Regions from separate parts of the Furfurilactobacillus rossiae genome, predicted to be linked through region 1. Evidence: riboswitches for the same ligand, from Rfam matches in the RefSeq annotation. Region 1 holds a riboswitch; the other holds the start of a gene.

Evidence for each region. Region 1 has a riboswitch for lysine ahead of lysA (diaminopimelate decarboxylase). Riboswitches for the same ligand answer to the same signal wherever they lie in the genome.
Region 2: linked by a shared signal. The riboswitch ahead of LROSL1_RS04090 (amino acid permease) and the one ahead of lysA (diaminopimelate decarboxylase) in region 1 are both predicted to bind lysine.

The regions. Positions count from the first base shown of each region.
Region 1 is NZ_CP040586.1:2,535,810-2,544,749, reverse strand. It holds gene LROSL1_RS12260 (ABC transporter ATP-binding protein) at 1-462, opposite strand, end outside; gene LROSL1_RS12255 (hypothetical protein) at 1,013-1,162, opposite strand; gene cls (cardiolipin synthase) at 1,330-2,775, shown strand; gene dapF (diaminopimelate epimerase) at 2,839-3,870, opposite strand; gene LROSL1_RS12240 (aspartate kinase) at 3,863-5,272, opposite strand; lysine riboswitch at 5,464-5,647, opposite strand; lysine riboswitch at 5,795-5,972, shown strand; gene lysA (diaminopimelate decarboxylase) at 6,176-7,507, shown strand; gene dapD (2,3,4,5-tetrahydropyridine-2,6-dicarboxylate N-acetyltransferase) at 7,765-8,478, shown strand; gene LROSL1_RS12225 (N-acetyldiaminopimelate deacetylase) at 8,509-8,940, shown strand, end outside.
Region 2 is NZ_CP040586.1:873,963-882,902, reverse strand. It holds gene LROSL1_RS04095 (deoxynucleoside kinase) at 289-936, opposite strand; gene LROSL1_RS04090 (amino acid permease) at 1,297-2,907, opposite strand; lysine riboswitch at 3,031-3,214, opposite strand; gene LROSL1_RS04085 (Rrf2 family transcriptional regulator) at 3,313-3,837, opposite strand; gene LROSL1_RS04080 (GNAT family N-acetyltransferase) at 3,945-4,490, opposite strand; gene LROSL1_RS04075 (lp_1002 family arylesterase) at 4,584-5,381, shown strand; gene LROSL1_RS04070 (MarR family winged helix-turn-helix transcriptional regulator) at 5,640-6,098, opposite strand; gene LROSL1_RS04065 (hypothetical protein) at 6,689-6,826, shown strand; gene LROSL1_RS04060 (GNAT family N-acetyltransferase) at 6,900-7,454, shown strand; gene LROSL1_RS04055 (C1 family peptidase) at 7,684-8,940, shown strand, end outside.

The sequences.
Region 1 (8,940 bases):
AAGCTGTGGCAGCGTGTTCAACGCGAGAATCAGCGCACCGACAAACATGATGGGAACTCGAATCAGCGCTTGGAGGACGGTCATAATTAGGTTTTGTACCTGATTGATATCGTTAGTTAACCGGACAACTAAACTGCCGGCTGAAAAACGTTCGATGTTACTAAAAGAAAATGCCTGAATTTTGCGATAGGCCATTTCCCGAATCGATGCGGCCATTCCCATGGCTACTTTAGCGGAGAAGATGGTGTTCAACACACCGGCAATCAAACCAACGAGCGCGATGACAATTAATGTGATCCCAATCGTTAGTATTTTATGATTATTGTTGGCGATGATGGCATTGATCACGTTTTGCAGCAATTTAGGTTGCCACAAACTGGCGGCAGCCATTACGGCCGCTGAAAAGACAGCCCAGAAGATCCCCCAGGCAAAGGGTTTTATGTTGGCGCGGATAATTTTCAAGGTTAATTAACCTTCTTTCTATGAACTATTGTTAATTTGATTTTTCGGTGATGGGCTTATGCTACCGGTTGTCAACATTGAAACTTCGCTGCGGGACCGGTTCAAGCCGGGAGTGCACCGTCTTTCACCTCGCCGCCAAGCCTCTGAGAACCGCGAGTCTTGGCGACCGTCCGTGCTGTAAATTCGAGAAGCCCATTCGAATTAACACCACTTTCACTGCTTCGTTTCAATGTTGACGCCCTTTCGCTCACATTCTGCATCAAATTAACGTTATCACTGTGTAGAATTGCGTGTGAGATAAATTACTATTCGGAGCTTTTATTGAAATGTGAGTGGAGGCAAACAGGGACAGAGTTTCGTGGTAGCAATACTTAGTGGGCGTACTTGGACCACTTAGTATTGCAGGGCGACTTCTGAGATCGGGTTATGAGCTCAGAATCGAGACCCAAGACCGTCTTGTGGGCTTGGGTCGGTCCCATGAAACGGCGTCCCTGTTTGCTGTAACGGTCAGTCTTGAAAGAACTAATTTTGTACTTCAATTTACACAGGTTTAATGTCGCCGATGAAGATAAATGGCGACAATGATAACGATGATGAGGAGCAGAATGATGGTACTCCGCGAATCATGCCCCAAAGCTTGTCGAAGCAAACGGAAATACCCAATCCCGTGAGGCAAAAAGACGCCTGAAATGGACCACATGTGTGTTGCCTCCTAAATTACTTTGTTTGACTTATTATACGCATTACAAAAATTATGAGAAAGCAATAAGTTGTTTGTGAGCAAATTTCCACAAAAAGGGGTCGCGTTGCTTCCTAAAGATGAGTAAGATGAAATTAGCATTTACGCGTATTGGAGGACCAATCCAGATGAACTGGGCACATTTTATTTTTGAAACAATTATCTATGTAAACGCGGTGTTGGCGTTCATTACCGTGTTTCGTGAACCGCGTGATATTTCAGCGACCTGGGCCTGGCTGCTGGTGCTGGTGTTCTTACCGATCATCGGTTTCATTGCTTACGCCTTTGTCGGTCGGCGATTGCCGAAGAATCGACTATTTCAAATTCAGGAACAAGAGCAGTCACAGCTTGATGAGCAGCTAGCGCTCCAGCGAGCGGAGTTGTCATCAGAGCGAAATGACGCGGATGATGTAACTGCCACCGCGTTAGGTACGGTCAATCTTTTTATCGAGTCAGATCAAGCCTTTTTAACTCGTAATAATCGAGTGCACATTATTTCTGATGGGAAAGTGCTGTTCCACCAGATGTTTGAAGACATCGAACGGGCTAAACAGAGTATCCATATCGAGTTTTATACGATCTATAATGACGACATTGGTAACGAGCTGTTGCGTTTGTTGATTCGTAAGGCGGAAGCTGGCGTGGCTGTGCGGGTGCTATACGATTCATGGGGTTCAATGGGTGTGCGGCCTAAATTCTATGATCCGTTGCGAGCCGCGGGTGGGGAGGCATATCCCTTCCTGCAAACGCGTAGTGCGTTAGTGGATTTTCGTTTGAACTTCCGTGATCACCGTAAGATTGTTGTGATTGATGGAGCCATTGGCTATACCGGTGGCTTTAACGTCGGCGATCAGTATCTTGGCCGTAAAGAAAAGTTTGGTTACTGGCGTGATACGCATCTTCGCATTGTTGGGGCAGGCGTTTACGGACTTCAGTCACGGTTTATTCGTGATTGGAACGCTACCAGTCGTACCAAACCGTTAAACGTTACCAACGATTTCTTCCATATCACCAAGGTGAAGGGTGAAACCAACATGCAGATTGTTTCATCTGGTCCCGATTCTGATAAAGAGCAGATTAAGATGGGCTACTTACGATTGATTAACTCAGCTCGTAAACGGCTGTGGATTCAGTCGCCATACTTAATTCCGGATGACTCCGTTCTAGATGCGCTTCGAGTCGCGGCCGGCAGTGGTGTAGATGTCCGCATTATGATTCCAAGCAAGCCAGATCATGCCTTTGTATACCGGGCAACCGAGTATTACGCAAAGCAGTTGTCTCGAAACGGCGTCAAAATTTTCAAGTATCGCAACGGTTTTATCCATTCTAAAACGATGGTCGTTGATGACGGGGTTGCCTCTGTTGGATCGGCGAACTTAGATTTCCGTAGTTTCAAACTAAACTTTGAGGTCAATGCCTTTCTGTATGATCCTAAAGTGACCGCGGAGTTGGCTAAGCTATTTGAAGCCGATATGCGCGTCAGTGAACTGACGACATATGAGACGTTTGCTCAACAATCGTATTGGCGTAAGTTCAAACAAACATTTTCACGCCTATTGTCACCAATTCTGTAGAGAATAAATATAAGGGATTGGTTTCGCAGCTAGATTGCGGAACCGGTCCCCTTTTTTGCAAGCTTAATGTTCATCTGCAGTTGGACGGACATCACCAAATGACCAATGTGGTAACTGGGACACGAATTGGTGGTAGGCGGTCTCTTCTTGAGTTGCGGCAACCTCTGCACTGGCAAGGTTGCCGGCGTGTAAGTCAGCTTCGCTCAAACGCAAATAGTCAGTGAAGGTCGCGTTGCCGATTAGGTCGATAGTGTACGCGGCGTTTTGGTGATGGACGCGCGTTTGAACCATGCCACCTGGATTATAGATGGTCAGGAGTTGGTCAAGCTGAGCGGCTGGATGAGTCAGTACCCAAATTAGCGATGTGGCCGACATGCCGGTACCACAGGCGTTTGTAAAACCAACGCCGCGCTCAAACGTCCGCACAAAGAGGGTAGTGTCATTGATTTCCCAACCAAAGCTGACATTGACGCCATCAGGAAACCACGGGTTTTGACCGTTTAATTGTTGCCCGAGTGTGCCCAAAAAGGCGGTTGTTAACGCATTGGGATGATTATGGTCTGTGAGACTAATCAAATGCGGGTTTGGCACGGCCACAGCGGAAAAGGTTGCCGATGAATTTGTTGAAAACGACAAGTTGTTCTCGTTTAGAAGTGGTGTTGTCGGGATTTGATGTAAACCAATCGAAGCAGCATCGAAACTGATGGGTTGAATGCTGACACTAAACGCGGGCACATCTGGCGCAAACGGAGTCACTTGATGAACTGGTAAATCAGCCGCATCTGTTTCAACTTGGAAGTCCGTTTGATGCGTTTGTTCTGCAAGATAGCGGCTGACGGTTCGTAAGCCGTTGCCACACATGCTTGCTTGGCTGCCGTCGCGATTGAATACCTGCATTCGGCCAATTGCGTTGGGATGACGACTGTCACTGACGACCAGGACGCCGTCTACTTTGCCCAGCCCTGCTGGTGCTGTGTCGTTGACTTGTTGCGCCAAATGACTGAGTTCAGCTGAGGTGAGGGCATGTTTAAGTTGTCGTTGATCAAGCAGGTAAAAACTATTTTCAGAACCATGAACCCGAATTAAATTAACCATGGGTAACCTCCTGTGCTGGTTGACGAAGTGGCAAACTAACTGGTTGATTAAAGAAGTCATTATAGATGAGGCGAACGGCGTCATCAGCCTGCGCTTCGCGAACACCAATCATGATGGAAATTCGTGACGCCCCTTGGTTGATCATTTGAACACCAATGTGGTGAGTGGCTAGCGGGTGCAAAATCCGGTCAATGACACCGACCTGATTGCGCATACCTTCACCAACCACCATCAAGATCGCGTAATCATCGATCCACTGCAGGCGGTCTGGTTGCAACGTTTCTTTGATATCTGCTAGCAAACGAGGGAGGACATCTGTCGGAATTTGATTGCGATCGAAGATGATCGTTAAATCGTCAATTCCTGAAGGCATGTGTTCGTAGCTAATGTGGTAGCGGAAGAGGATCTTGAGCAACTTTAATGTGAAGCCAACTTCCCGGTTCAACAGATACCGGTGCAGGTAGAGCGCTGCGAACCGTTTGGAACTGGCGACACCCGTGATTAATCGTTTAGGCTGTGACTGATTCGTTGGTACAATCAGTGTTCCTGGCGCACTGGGATGATTGGTATTCTTTACGCAAATGGGTACCTGACCTTCAATGGCAGGAATAATTGCCTCATCGTGAAACACTGAGAAACCGGCATATGAAAGCTCACGCATCTCAACGTAGCTCATCTTAGTGATTGGGGCTGGGTTAGCGACCACGTTGGGGTTCGCGGCGTAGATGGAGTCGACATCCGTAAAGTTCTCGTATTCAGTTGCATGCAAACCACGAGCAAGAATGGCACCTGTGATGTCTGAGCCACCACGGGAAAAGGTTGCAAGTTGACCGCTGGTTGTATAGGCAAAGAAACCAGGGACGACCCATAGTTTATCTTCCGCTAGCAGCTCCTGACGGGCCACGGCCAGGTGTGTGTATGTCTGGGCCAAAATGGTCGCGTTGTTTGGCTCCTGCGTGGCAATTAAGCCAAGTTCGTGTGGGTCAACGTAGCGAGCGGCTAATCCCTGCGTATTTAACACCAGCGCTAGTAACTGTGCGTTTAACTTTTCCCCATGGGCTTTAAACGCAGCCATTCTAAAGGCTGGGCCACGAAATGATGTCGTTGGTAGGGCCAAAATTTGATCTGCCAGTGGCTTAAATTGAGCTGCCGAAATATCAAACGCTGTTGCGATTTCTTGATATCGGTCGATGATTTGCTGGCCGATTGACTGCTGTGTTTTACCATGCGCACGTGCGTAATCAATCAGTAAATCGGTAACTTTTTCATCGTTCTCATTTCGTTTGCCGGGTGCTGAAACGACCACCACGCGGCGTTGCCTATCCATTTGTAAAATCTGTATGACGTCGTTAAAATGCGTCGCATCTGCCAAAGAACTGCCACCAAACTTAATTACTTTCATCGATCCTAACCTCGCTTACCACGGTCGTTTTTCCAAACTGACCATTGTTTTGATGTTAGAAGGGGAATCGACACTGAAATCATTCACACCCACGATTACATTTAAAAAGCGCACCCAATGACTTTGTTTAACGAGGTCATTGGGTGCGCTTAGTCTAATCGAACGTAATCGATATAGTACCGGTTATGTATGGTCGTAGATAGCGCCCCGCAACTTTTTTGTTAGTTGCGACAGTCCTTGGGCTGTTAACCCAAGTCCCAACCCTAACTGAGACGAGTCAGTCAAAGTTTCGGCGAATCATCCTTTCACTAAGCGTCGTTAACCTCGTCGATTTCCTCTTAGTTACTTTTAATCTTCGCAACCTCTTCTATGATTACTGGCAATTATAGCGAATTAGTTTTCAATTACAATAGCTAAATGAAAATAAATGTAAACGCGTTGGTACAGCGTTTTACTTGGAAATATAAAATTCAAATGGGGACTTGACGGGTTATGAAAAGAGCGATATGCTCATTAAAATTAAATGTGAAAAGAGGTTGCAACCAACAAGAGTAATCAGCGGAGTCGGGTCACGACATAGAAACTGATGAAAGGGGCGGTTGCCGAAGCTGGACGATTGACCATCGCTTTGGCTGGGATGTTGATGAACAATCAGCAAACTGTCGTGATGAAAAATTCATCGCGGGGCGCTTACGACATTCAGAAACGAAATGAATTTATTTTCGGGACTCTTTTGCGTACGCACCTATGCAAATGAGCCCCTTTTTCGTGCTATGTGTCTGTGCTTTCGGTTGTCAATGTTGACGCCTTTCAGTTTACCTTGCAAAGATGATCGCCGTATAGGCAAAGCGCATAACCGTTTGAACAGACACATAACTTCTAAAAACTAAAAGGAGCAAAAAAATGACAACAACAGTTGAGTCAACGACAAATCATTTAATGATCGGCGGTATGGATACCGTCAAACTGGCAGAGCAGTTTGGCACACCGCTGGTTGCTTACGATACGCAGGATATCGTTCGCCAGGTGAAGGCCTTTCAACAGACGTTTGCTAACCATCGAATTGATGGCATCGTGAGTTACGCGTCGAAAGCCTTCTGCGTGAAGGGAATCTATCAGCTGTTGGCGCCACTTGGCGTACATGCGGACGTTGTGTCAGCAGGCGAAATGGCAACGGCGTTTGCGGCCGGCTTTCCAGCATCTCGACTGAGTTTTCACGGGAATAATAAGTCTGTGGATGAACTGACAATGGCACTGGATCATCATCTTGGCACGATTATTGTTGATAATTTTGTTGAGCTTCATTTATTACAACGTTTGCTACAAGAACGGGGCGCAACCATTGCGATTCAAATTCGAGTGACCCCCGGCGTTAGTGCCCATACACATCAGTACATTCAAACGGGTCAGGTCGATAGCAAGTTTGGTTTCGACATTGGTTCTGGTCAAGCGGATCAAGCGCTGACAGAAGCCTTAGCGGATGACCATCTAGAGGTTCGTGGCGTTCATGCACATATTGGATCGCAAATCTTTGAGAGTACCGGCTTTGTAATGGCAGCCGAGAAACTGATTGAATTGCTGACCCATTGGCATGATGCGTTTGGCTATTCCGCCCAGGTGCTAAATATAGGCGGCGGGTTCGGCATTAAATATGTGGAAGGTGACGATCCACAATCACCGGAGGACCAGCTTGATACTGTGTTGACGACGATTGAGGCTAGGTTAGGCAATCATCATCTAGAAATGCCGGAGATTTGGATTGAACCTGGCCGGTCGTTAGTTGGTCCGGCAGGAATCAATTTATATCGGGTTGGCGCAAACAAACGTGTCCCCGGTTTGTTACCATACGTGGCCGTTGATGGCGGCATGGGGGATAACATTCGACCAGCGTTGTATCAGGCGGCATACGAGCCGGTATTGGCTAATCATGTTGAAGATTCTTCTAAAGAAACCATCCATATTGTCGGTAAATATTGTGAGTCCGGCGACATTCTAGTAAATGAAGCGACGTTGCCCGTTACGAAAACAGGCGATGTGATTGCACTCTTAGCCACCGGTGCATACGGTTACTCGATGGCCAGCAACTACAATCGTAATCCACGTCCAGCCGTCATTTTTATCAATCACAAACAAGCCAGCGTCGTCGTCCGACGCGAAACTATCCGCGACATGCTCGCATTAGATGAGGATTTTAAGAAGAGTGCCACCGAAGCCCTGGGAGAAGTTGAGCAATAACGTGGAAGGCGTAGCATTCGGTGGGCTGCCGGATGAAACGCCTTTCAGGTTATGCGCAGGCTTCTGGGCGACAGGTGCACGTTTAGGAAGAGTGATGCCTAACTTCGGTTGAATCCGAGCAATAAGAAACGAGACGGAGTATTCGGTGATTTTCCGAATGCTTTGGCTTGTAGCCTATGCACAGGATTCAGAGGTTAGGTGCACGTTTAAAAGAGTGCCGCCGAAGCTCGGTAAGTCAATCATTGAGGAGGATTCACATGGCAGAATTAGATGCGACACAAATCATTCATACGATAGCGACCGCTAAGAAACAAACGCCGGTCAAGGTCACTGTTAGTGGCGATCACTTACGTCAACTGACGATTCCAGATGGCATTGAAGCGTTTATGGAAGATCATACTGGTACGTTGTTTGGCAGCTGGCCGGTAGTAAAACCATTTCTTGAAGTACACCAAGATGTGATTGCGCAAACGCATGTGGAAACTAATGCCACTAATTCAGCGGTTCCGTTATTAGATGCACGTGAAATTAACGCCCGCATTGAACCGGGTGCCATCATTCGTGATCAGGTGGTGATTGGTGATCACGCTGTCATTATGATGGGTGCGTTGATCAACATCGGCGCAGAGATTGGTGCTGATTCAATGATTGATATGGGTGCCGTGCTTGGTGGGCGTGCAATCGTTGGCAAACATTGTCATATCGGTGCCGGCGCGGTGCTAGCCGGGGTAATCGAACCAGCTTCTGCAGAACCCGTGCGCATCGATGATGATGTGTTGATTGGGGCTAATGCAGTGGTTATTGAGGGCGTTCATGTTGCGGAACACGCGGTAGTTGGTGCTGGCGCTGTGGTAACTGAGGATGTGCCAGCTAATACCGTTGTTGCTGGTGTTCCAGCTAAGGTAATTAAAGTTAACGATGCGAAAACGCAGGCTAAAACGAAACTTCAAGATTCGTTACGAAAGCTCTAGCACGTTTGACTGAAAGAAAGCTGGTACTGCATGTCTGAAACGTTAGATTTAATTCATATTCGCCGTCACTTGCACCAAATTCCAGAGTTGGCACTGCACGAAACTCAAACAGCCGCATATTTACGGCAAGTCATCGAAATAATGCCTCAGCAATGGTTGACCATTCATCACATAACAAGTCTGCCAACTGCTTTGATGGTTAAAGTTCAAGGAAGTAAGCCGCAACGGTGTATTGGGTACCGCACTGATATTGATGCCTTGCCAGTTACAGAGGCGACAGGATTGCCATATGCCTCGACAAATCCCGGCAAGATGCATGCTTGTGGCCATGATATTCACATGACGGTGGCCCTAGGGGTGCTCAATTACTTTGCTAATCATCAGCCCAAAGATGACTTATTATTTTTCTTTCAACCGGCTGAAGAAAACGACAACGGTGGCAAGTTGGCCGTTGAAGCTGGC
Region 2 (8,940 bases), 1.1 Mb from region 1:
AATTTTTTCACAAAAAAACGCCACTCATCCCATCACAATTGGGACGAATGACGTTAATTCGCGGTACCACCCAAGTTCACCATTACTGATGCTCTCGAACATGCTAACGACTTTCGCCGTGCGGGATTAACCGCCCACTTTAACTGTTGCTGGAATGATCGCGATCCGGTTCTCATCAACCACCGGCTCTCTTAATCGCAATACTAAATGCAACTGTGTTTAATATCTGTTTATGTCTATTGACAGCTTATAGCAACTAAATCGTTGGTGCAACCCCATTAATGCAAATTAAGCAGTCGCTAATTGAAGTGTGCTCAATTTTGCATCAATTTGTGCAAGAACGGCATTTGCTGCATCTGGATCTTCAACAAAGTCATACTTATCACCATCGATCCGCATTTTAGGACCATGATCATAATTGTTATACCAAGCTGTATAACGATCGTTCAATTGTTTGTAGTATTCATACAATGAAGGATCGTTATCAATTTGCTCGTATTCACGACCACGTTTTTGAATTCTCTGTAACATGGTGTCAAACGAAATGTCGATGTGGATCAAAAGATCAGGGTTCTTTTCATGTGGTGCATCTGGCAATTCCTGCATCATGTTCTCTAATAAAGAGTCATAGATGTCAACTTCTGTTTCCGTTGAACGACCTAAGTCAGCATTCAAATGAAAAAGCAATGAATCTTCATAAATTGACCGATCCATAACACTTTCATCATCGGCAAAAGAAGCTTTGATAGAATCCATCCGCTTGTTTAAGAAGTAGATTTGAAGCAAAAATGCGTACTTTTTTGGGTCCTTGTAAAATAATGGCAGAATTGGATTATCTTCCACTGATTCATAAAAGGCCTGTGTATGTAAGTGACTTGCCAATAAATCAGTTAAGCTCGTTTTTCCTGCACCAATCGTTCCTGCTAAAACAATCATGTCTTTATCTCCCCTGATCTCTATCAACCGCACCACAATGCGTGGTCAACCGTGACAGAACGTGTTTATCCTTTAACTACCTACATATTGTATCACGCTCGTAGAATCTCGCCATATATTGTAGCTTACAAATTAAAACGTAATCTTTCTGTCATAACTGAATTTACGACCTCATTTTTTATCAAAACGAGCCATACTAACAAAGATAGCCTTTTCATATTGTGCCCGACCAAAATTAAATATATTTATTTGATGACATTTAGCTTTGAATATAATAAAAAACTCGCTGGTACAAATTTTTGTATTTGTACCAAGCGAGTTCTATTTGGTTTCATGGTTAATCAAGATAAAGCTGTTCAACTATTTATTCGAATCATTTTTAGGTGCTACCGATTCGTCATTCGTCAAATCGTGAACCGCCGAAGTTGCGCTTGTGGTCTTTTTGCCCGTTTGTGCAACCGTTTCAACCGTTGCACTGCTTTCAATATCACCTGAGGCAGCCGAAGCATCAGCAGCAGTGTAACTTTCACCATTTGTTTTTGGCGTCAAGTCAACCTTGTCCAGTGGAATGATATGAGTGCGGTGACGAATCTTGTAATAACCCCACAGGATCAAGAACAATGGCACACTCATGTACGTTACCAGAATAGCTTGCAAATCGAGTTGTGCAAACGACTTCAAGTTTTGGCCAACAATAACAACGATGCCCAGCACGAATGCCAAAATCGGGCCGAATGGGAACCACTTTGCATGGTAACGGAGTTCGCTTAACTGATGTCCCTGCTTAATGAAGGCGCGGCGGAAGCGGTAATGGCTAATCGCAATCCCCAACCAAGCAATGAACCCGGTCAGGCCAGAAGCAGCAACCAGGTACATATACAACTTAGGTCCAAAAATACTGGTCAAGAAAGTTAATAATCCAATAACTGTGGTTCCAACCAACGAAGCCATAGGAATCCCGCGCTTGTTCGTTTTACCAAAGAAGCTTGGTGCGTAGCCTTCGTTTGCCAAAGAATACAACATCCGCGTGGAAGCGTACATCCCCGAGTTAGCAGATGAAATAACAGACGTTAGGATAACCGCGTTCATCACACTAGCGGCTGCAGCTAACCCTGCCCGACGGAAGACCAGCGTAAATGGACTGATGGCAATGTCTGTGGCACTTGAGCCCAACAGATCCTTGCTTGTATAAGGAATGATGCAAGCAATAACAAAGATTGCCAAAATGTAGAATAACAGAATCCGCCAGAACACTTGGCGAATCGCCTTGGGAATACTCTTTTCAGGTGTTTCACTTTCACCGGCTTCAATCCCAATTAATTCAGTCCCTTGGAATGAGAAACCAGCTACGACGAACACGGAGAGCAATGCCGGCACACCGCCAACAAATGGGGCCTTTTTATAAGTTAAGTTTGAAAAACCAGTTGCGTGACCGCCCATGATACCAAAAATCGTTAAGGTCCCAATAACTAAGAAAATCAGGACCGTGACCACTTTGATAATGGACATCCAGTACTCTGTTTCACCAAACGAACGAACCGATAATGCGTTGATAGTGAAAATAATTGCTAATGCGATCATGCTAAAGATCCATGCCGGTACGTTTGGTAACCAAAATTGCATAACTAAGGCCGCCGTCGAAACATCCACGGCTAACGTAATCGCCCAGTTAAACCAGTAATTCCACCCCATCGCGAATCCCAAAGCGGGATCCACAAACTTGGTTGAATATGCGGCAAACGAACCAGTCAGCGGCATGTAAGTTGCCATCTCACCCAAACTGGTCATTAAGAAGTAGACCATGATCCCAATTGCCACATAAGCAACCAAAGCACCACCAGGGCCAGCTGCAGAAATTGCGGAACCGGATGCAACGAACAACCCTGTTCCAATACTGCCACCTAACGCAATCATTGATAAATGTCGCGTCTTCAATTCGCGGCGAACCGCGCGATTCTCATTTTCTGCCATATCGAGTTCCTCCCATTTTCTAAAGAGAAGCACTTGATGTAATCTGAATAAATAAAAGGCCGGTCTGTTTATCATGCACAAAGACACGCTAAACAAACCGACCGTCAAATTCATCCTGGTCAATCGTTAGATAGCGCTCCGTGGCGTTTTTATTTACCACGACAGTTCGTTGATTATTCACCAACGTCCCAACAAGATACTGATACAGCAGTAACTCATTTCGGCGACGCACCCTTTAACCAAGCGTTACAGAACCTGTACGTTCTCGACCTGGCGACTCATGATTGTCGCAACCTCTTCATTCGATATAAACAGAGTATAAAAAGAAGCCCCACAAATTGCAAGGCTTTCAGCGAAAATGAAAACGTATTCATCAAATCAATCACCCATTTACCCGAGAAAACGCTAATTTTCTCCATGGAGAAGTGCCTTTAGTTTGGCAGTAAAATTCGGATAGTTAACCGTACTTTCATTCCAATCAACAGTCGGGATAATTTGTGACTGAAAAATATGGACTAAAATCCGATGAACCGATGTTTCTTGTAATACATGTTTATACTGTTGATCTGCAGCAACAAAAATGTCTGTCAACACCTGCGTGCCACGGTTAGCCAGTGGTTCAACATCATCGAATACCCGATCAATCAAGCCATTGTTGGGATATGTTTGAATATCGCCCTCTGTCGCCACCACCGCATCCCAAACAGTAATTTGACGTGAATTACGCCCCAACGTAAATCCACCTTGATTACCAGACACGGATCTAACTAGACCAGCAACGACCAATTTGCGAATGATTTTTCGCATATATGTTTGTGAACCACCCAATCTAGTGTGAATGACTTCAGATGTGATGGGTACATTCGTATCTTGGGTTGCGAGTAACGCTAAAATACATGCGGCCTGCTCAAAGCCCCTCGTTAATTGCATAATTTCTTCCTAACCTAATTATCACGATAGAGATAACTTACCATTGCCATCATAGCATACCAAACAGTAATGATAAACGTAACTCAACCATTAACCTCGATCACATTTCACTGATGCAATGCAAAATCATTTGGTGTTAACCGAAAAAAGCGCTCTGTTTTTCCTGGCGCAAAAAAATCAGTTGCAGAATGCTGAATCTCATGATCAAATTGAAACCCAAATCGCTCAAAAATACGCGCCGAGCGTTCATTATCTGAAAAGTAAGATCCCCACACCGCTTGCAACCCTTGATCAAAGCCATATGTTAAGACCGCCATCACCGCCTCAGGCATATATCCGTGACCCCAAAAATGTTCGTTAAGCATGTAGCCAATATCTCTTTCACCGTGCACCAATGCGCCATCATGTCCTGTTCTACCGTATAGCCCAACAGTACCAATAATTTGGTCCTCTGTCTGACGGGCAACACCCCAAATCCAGCGTTGCCCTAATGTTTGGCGCATTAAAAAACGCGCTTCAAATTCGTTATGAACTGGTTGGAAACCCGCCGGCATCGCAACACGTGGATTACCGACAATTTGAGTGAAAGCCGATAAATCAGATTCTCGAATACTTCGTAGCTCTAAACGTGCCGTTTTTAATGCTATTGCCATCCTCATTACCTTCCAAATCAATTTTACCGTTACATCACGAATTAGTTGCACTCCGTCACCCTTGGGCTCTATCATAAACACGAGGTGAAAGTCATGCAAATTGTCAAAAAAATGTTAAACCAGCACAGTTATTATAAAGGTTTTATGCAAGATCGACCCGGTCAACAAGGTCAAACCACTTTTCCAACTATTGTAGTTGTTCCTGGTGGTTCGTACACTCATATTCCTGAAGCACAAGCCGAAAGTGTCGCCTTAGCCTTCTTTGCCAAGGGGTTCAATGCCGTCTACTTACGGTACTCCTTCGTCGGCGAAGTCACACCCCTACTACCAGCACCGATAGTTGAACTCGGTCAAACAATTAGTCAACTCAAGCAAAATCCTGATTTGCCAATCGACAATAACGCTGTTATTCCATTTGGGATGTCGGTGGGTGGTCACATTGTGGCACTCTACAATGATTACTGGTCCTCATCCTGGTTAAGTGAGGCCACCGGCGCTACCGCCAGTGTGTTGGAACCAGCCGGCGCCATCCTTGGTTATCCCGTCATCAGCCCAGTATTAGGCTTCCCCAAGGATGAAAAAACCATTGCCCAATGGACTGACGATCCAACTAAATATGCCGCTGAACAACACGTCACCGTGAAAAACAAGCCCGTTTTCGTTTGGGTTACCAATGAAGATCAAGCAGTTCCTGTAACAAACACACTATCGTACGTTCAGGAAAGTTATAATCACAATTTACCACTTGAACTCCATGTCTTTAACCACGGACCACACGGTTTGGCACTTGCCAACAACGTTACGGCGTGGAAACCCGGGACAGATTTACCACACGTGGCCCACTGGTTAACTTTGGCCATCGAATGGGTAAACGATTTACTCAGCAAATAAGTTGTCTTCACATTAAGTTAATAGCTTATTTTTGACAAGTTATTTACAAACAGTAAATACAATTTGCACCGCAAATAAACAGTAAAACGGACATTCAGATTTCCCCTTGAATGTCCGTTTTACTGTCTGAAACCGATTTTGCTTAATGTTAAATCGGTGAATCAATAAATAAGCACTACTTTTGTCCCTAATAAAGATGACATGACACAATACGAAATGATCAACTGAAATGAAATCGTAATCGGTCACACAATATTTTTAGTCTTCTACATTTTGATCTAACACAGCTACAAAGTGTTCAAAGTATTGACTCAACTGTGTGATTTCTGTGAGACTCATTTCTTCAAGGATTGCCGCGACTGTTTTCTTTTCGTGAACATCTAATTCTTTGATCACCCGTTTTCCCTTGAGTGTAAGGTGAATGAAATGCTGACGCCGATCACCCGGACTAACCTCAACTTCAATTAGACCAAATTGCAACAACGTCTTTATTTGTGTAGAAATAGCACCCTTGGTAATATGATTTTGTTTTGCCAACACATCTAAAGTAATTCGATCATTTTTTGCAATCTGATTAATCAAGGATAATCCACGCCAGCCAACACCAAGATTTTTTCCAATGCATTTTAAATGTTGCTCAACTTTGAGAAAATCACGTAGATAACTTTCCTCCATCATTTCAATTACAATTTGTGTAGCCGTCTGCTGTTTTGCCATATTTAAACTTCCTAATGATGTGTCTAGAGTGGTTTGCGTCTGTAAGCTAGTGCCTAAAAATTCATGCGATTCAAACATTACCTCAGCTCATTATTTTTGCTCAATTCACTCATCCCTAAATCAATGTAATCAACCCCACATAAACCTCTTCTTTTGAGAAACGAGGCTAAAGAGTTACGCAATATAAAGCGTTCTCTGCTTTAATCGGCAGCAAACATGTATGAGCCAATCATTTACGATGTATTAAGCAATAATGAGTTATTGTACTGTTTGTTTCAGTACCTAAAATATTACTTCTTGTGTGCGGTTATTTTTATCAAATATTTCAATCCCAACAAGATTGTTGACAACGTCTTAGTAGATTGCACCCTTTTTAACAGTTCCATATTTCGACTAGCCAATTCATTTGCAAACTTTGCAGTAGCGTCTGATTAAAGTTTTCTGTGCACCATTGTGAAAGTTTCACATATGCTGATTTGAAAGGCTTTTGGAGCTCTTTTTATAATTGGAATTATGAGTTAAAAATTAATGTTCAAAACACTAGCCTTTTGTAAGTAAACCGTGTAAAATGCTTTTTCGTGGTCGACAAAATGACCTTTTCATCAGGCAGTGACCAGCCAATGAAAAGTGTAACTGATGAGGAGTTACCCACCCATAATATGGTCACTGTCATGATTCCTCGTGAATCAACCTGGCTGTTTCTAAACAGCACATTGCGCGTGCCATAACACTGATAAGTCACTGAACGTAACGTTTACTGAATAGTCTCTGTTATGTCACCAATAAAAAGGAGCGAGTCTCATGACAACATCAACGCTTAACGTAACTCTACACTTCGCAGAAATGAACGACCTACCAGCAATTAAAGACATCATTACTGATGCCCGTGACTTCTTGGCAGAACAAGGAATCAACCAGTGGCAAGATGGTTATCCAGAAGACAGCGTCATCGCTGGCGATATTGATTGCGGCGAAACCGTTGCTTTAAAAGACGACGAAGGCACAATTCTAGCAATTGCTTCTCTCGTGAAGGGTATCGATCACCCATACGAAGCAATCACGGATGGCACATGGCGTGTAACTGGCACAGAAACAAATTACGTGTCTATTCACCGGGTTGCCATGGCAAAAGCATCTCGTGGTCATCACTTAACACATGATTTCTTTGATCTCATGTTGGAACAGATCCGTCTTGACCCAGAAGTTGAGAGCGTACGGATTGACACTCATCCGCAAAACTTCGGCATGCAACATGTGATCGAAACGAATGGTTTTTCATACATCGGTTTGGTGCCCGTCACGGGCGGCCAACCAGACGAACGGAATGTCGCTTATGACATGGTCTTGGACCGTTAATTGAATATTCATGAAAAAAGACAATCAGCAAAATTGCTGATTGTCTTTTTTCATTATTACCTATGCGGCGCCAACAACGTGAAACCTCATGAACCCCTCTCGTTTAGTAACTTCACACATTGTGGAAGCACAAATCTAGTTTGCCCCTACTCACCTCTTTTTAATGTTCTTCTAATGCAGTATACTGTTTGCATGCATATAAAAAGGAGTGATCCATTTGAGTACTGAAATTACACCTGATCAAATTCGCCGTTACGAAAACGAATTATCAGAACGCAAGGACGCCTCTGTTTTGGAACGAGCCGTTAAGAAGAACGGTATTCTAGCAACTGCCCAAGACGACATTGCTAACGTCAACATGACACCAATTTTCTCCATTGACTTGGATACTGGTCATGTTGCCAACCAGAAGCAAAGTGGTCGTTGTTGGATGTTTGCCGCACTAAACACTATGCGCCACGCTATGAAGGATACCTTCAACCTGCCTGGTGACTTTGAATTATCCCAAAACTACACCTACTTCTGGGACAAGTTCGAAAAGGCTAACTACTTTTACGAAAACGTCATCAATACAGCTGACAAACCATTAGATGACCGTAAAGTCGCCTTTTTGATGGAAACACCTCAACAAGACGGCGGCCAATGGGACATGATTTGCGCCATCATTGAAAAATATGGAGTCGTGCCACAATCTGCAATGCCAGAAACCTTTAACTCATCTGCTTCTGGTCAGATCAATAGTTTGTTAAACCTGAAGTTACGTAAAGATGCCGTTGAATTCCGTGAACTGGTCGCTAACAAGGCCAGCCGCGCAGAAATTGACGAAATGAAAGACCGTAAGTTACAAGAAGTCTATCGCATCCTGTCTTACAGTTTCGGTGAACCTGTCACTAAGTTTGATTTCGAATACCGTGACAGTAACAAGGAATACCATATTGATCGCGGTTTAACGCCTAAAACATTCTACGACAAGTATGTTAAGTGGGATCTGTCTCAATACGTTTCTATCATCAATGCGCCAACTGATGACAAGGAATATAACAAGACCTACACCGTTGAAATGTTAGGTAACGTAGTCGGTGGCCGTGAAGTTAAACATTTGAACGTTTCAATGGAAGACTTCAAACAAATGGCCATTGCACAATTACAAGCCGGCCAAAGTGTTTGGTTCGGTTGTGATGTTGGTCAAAGTTCTGACCGTAAGAACGGCATCATGGATACTAAGGTTTACGCTAAGGATGAATTATTCGACGTTGACTTCTCCATGAGCAAAGCTGAACGATTGGACTACGGCGAAAGTCTGATGACTCACGCCATGGTATTGACTGGTGTTGATCTTGTCGATGGCAAGCCAACTAAGTGGAAGGTTGAAAACTCTTGGGGCGATAAAGTTGGTGACAAAGGTTACTTTGTCATGAGCGATGCTTGGATGGATGAATATTGTTACCAAGTTGTTGTTAACAAGAACTTCATGCCTGAAAACCTG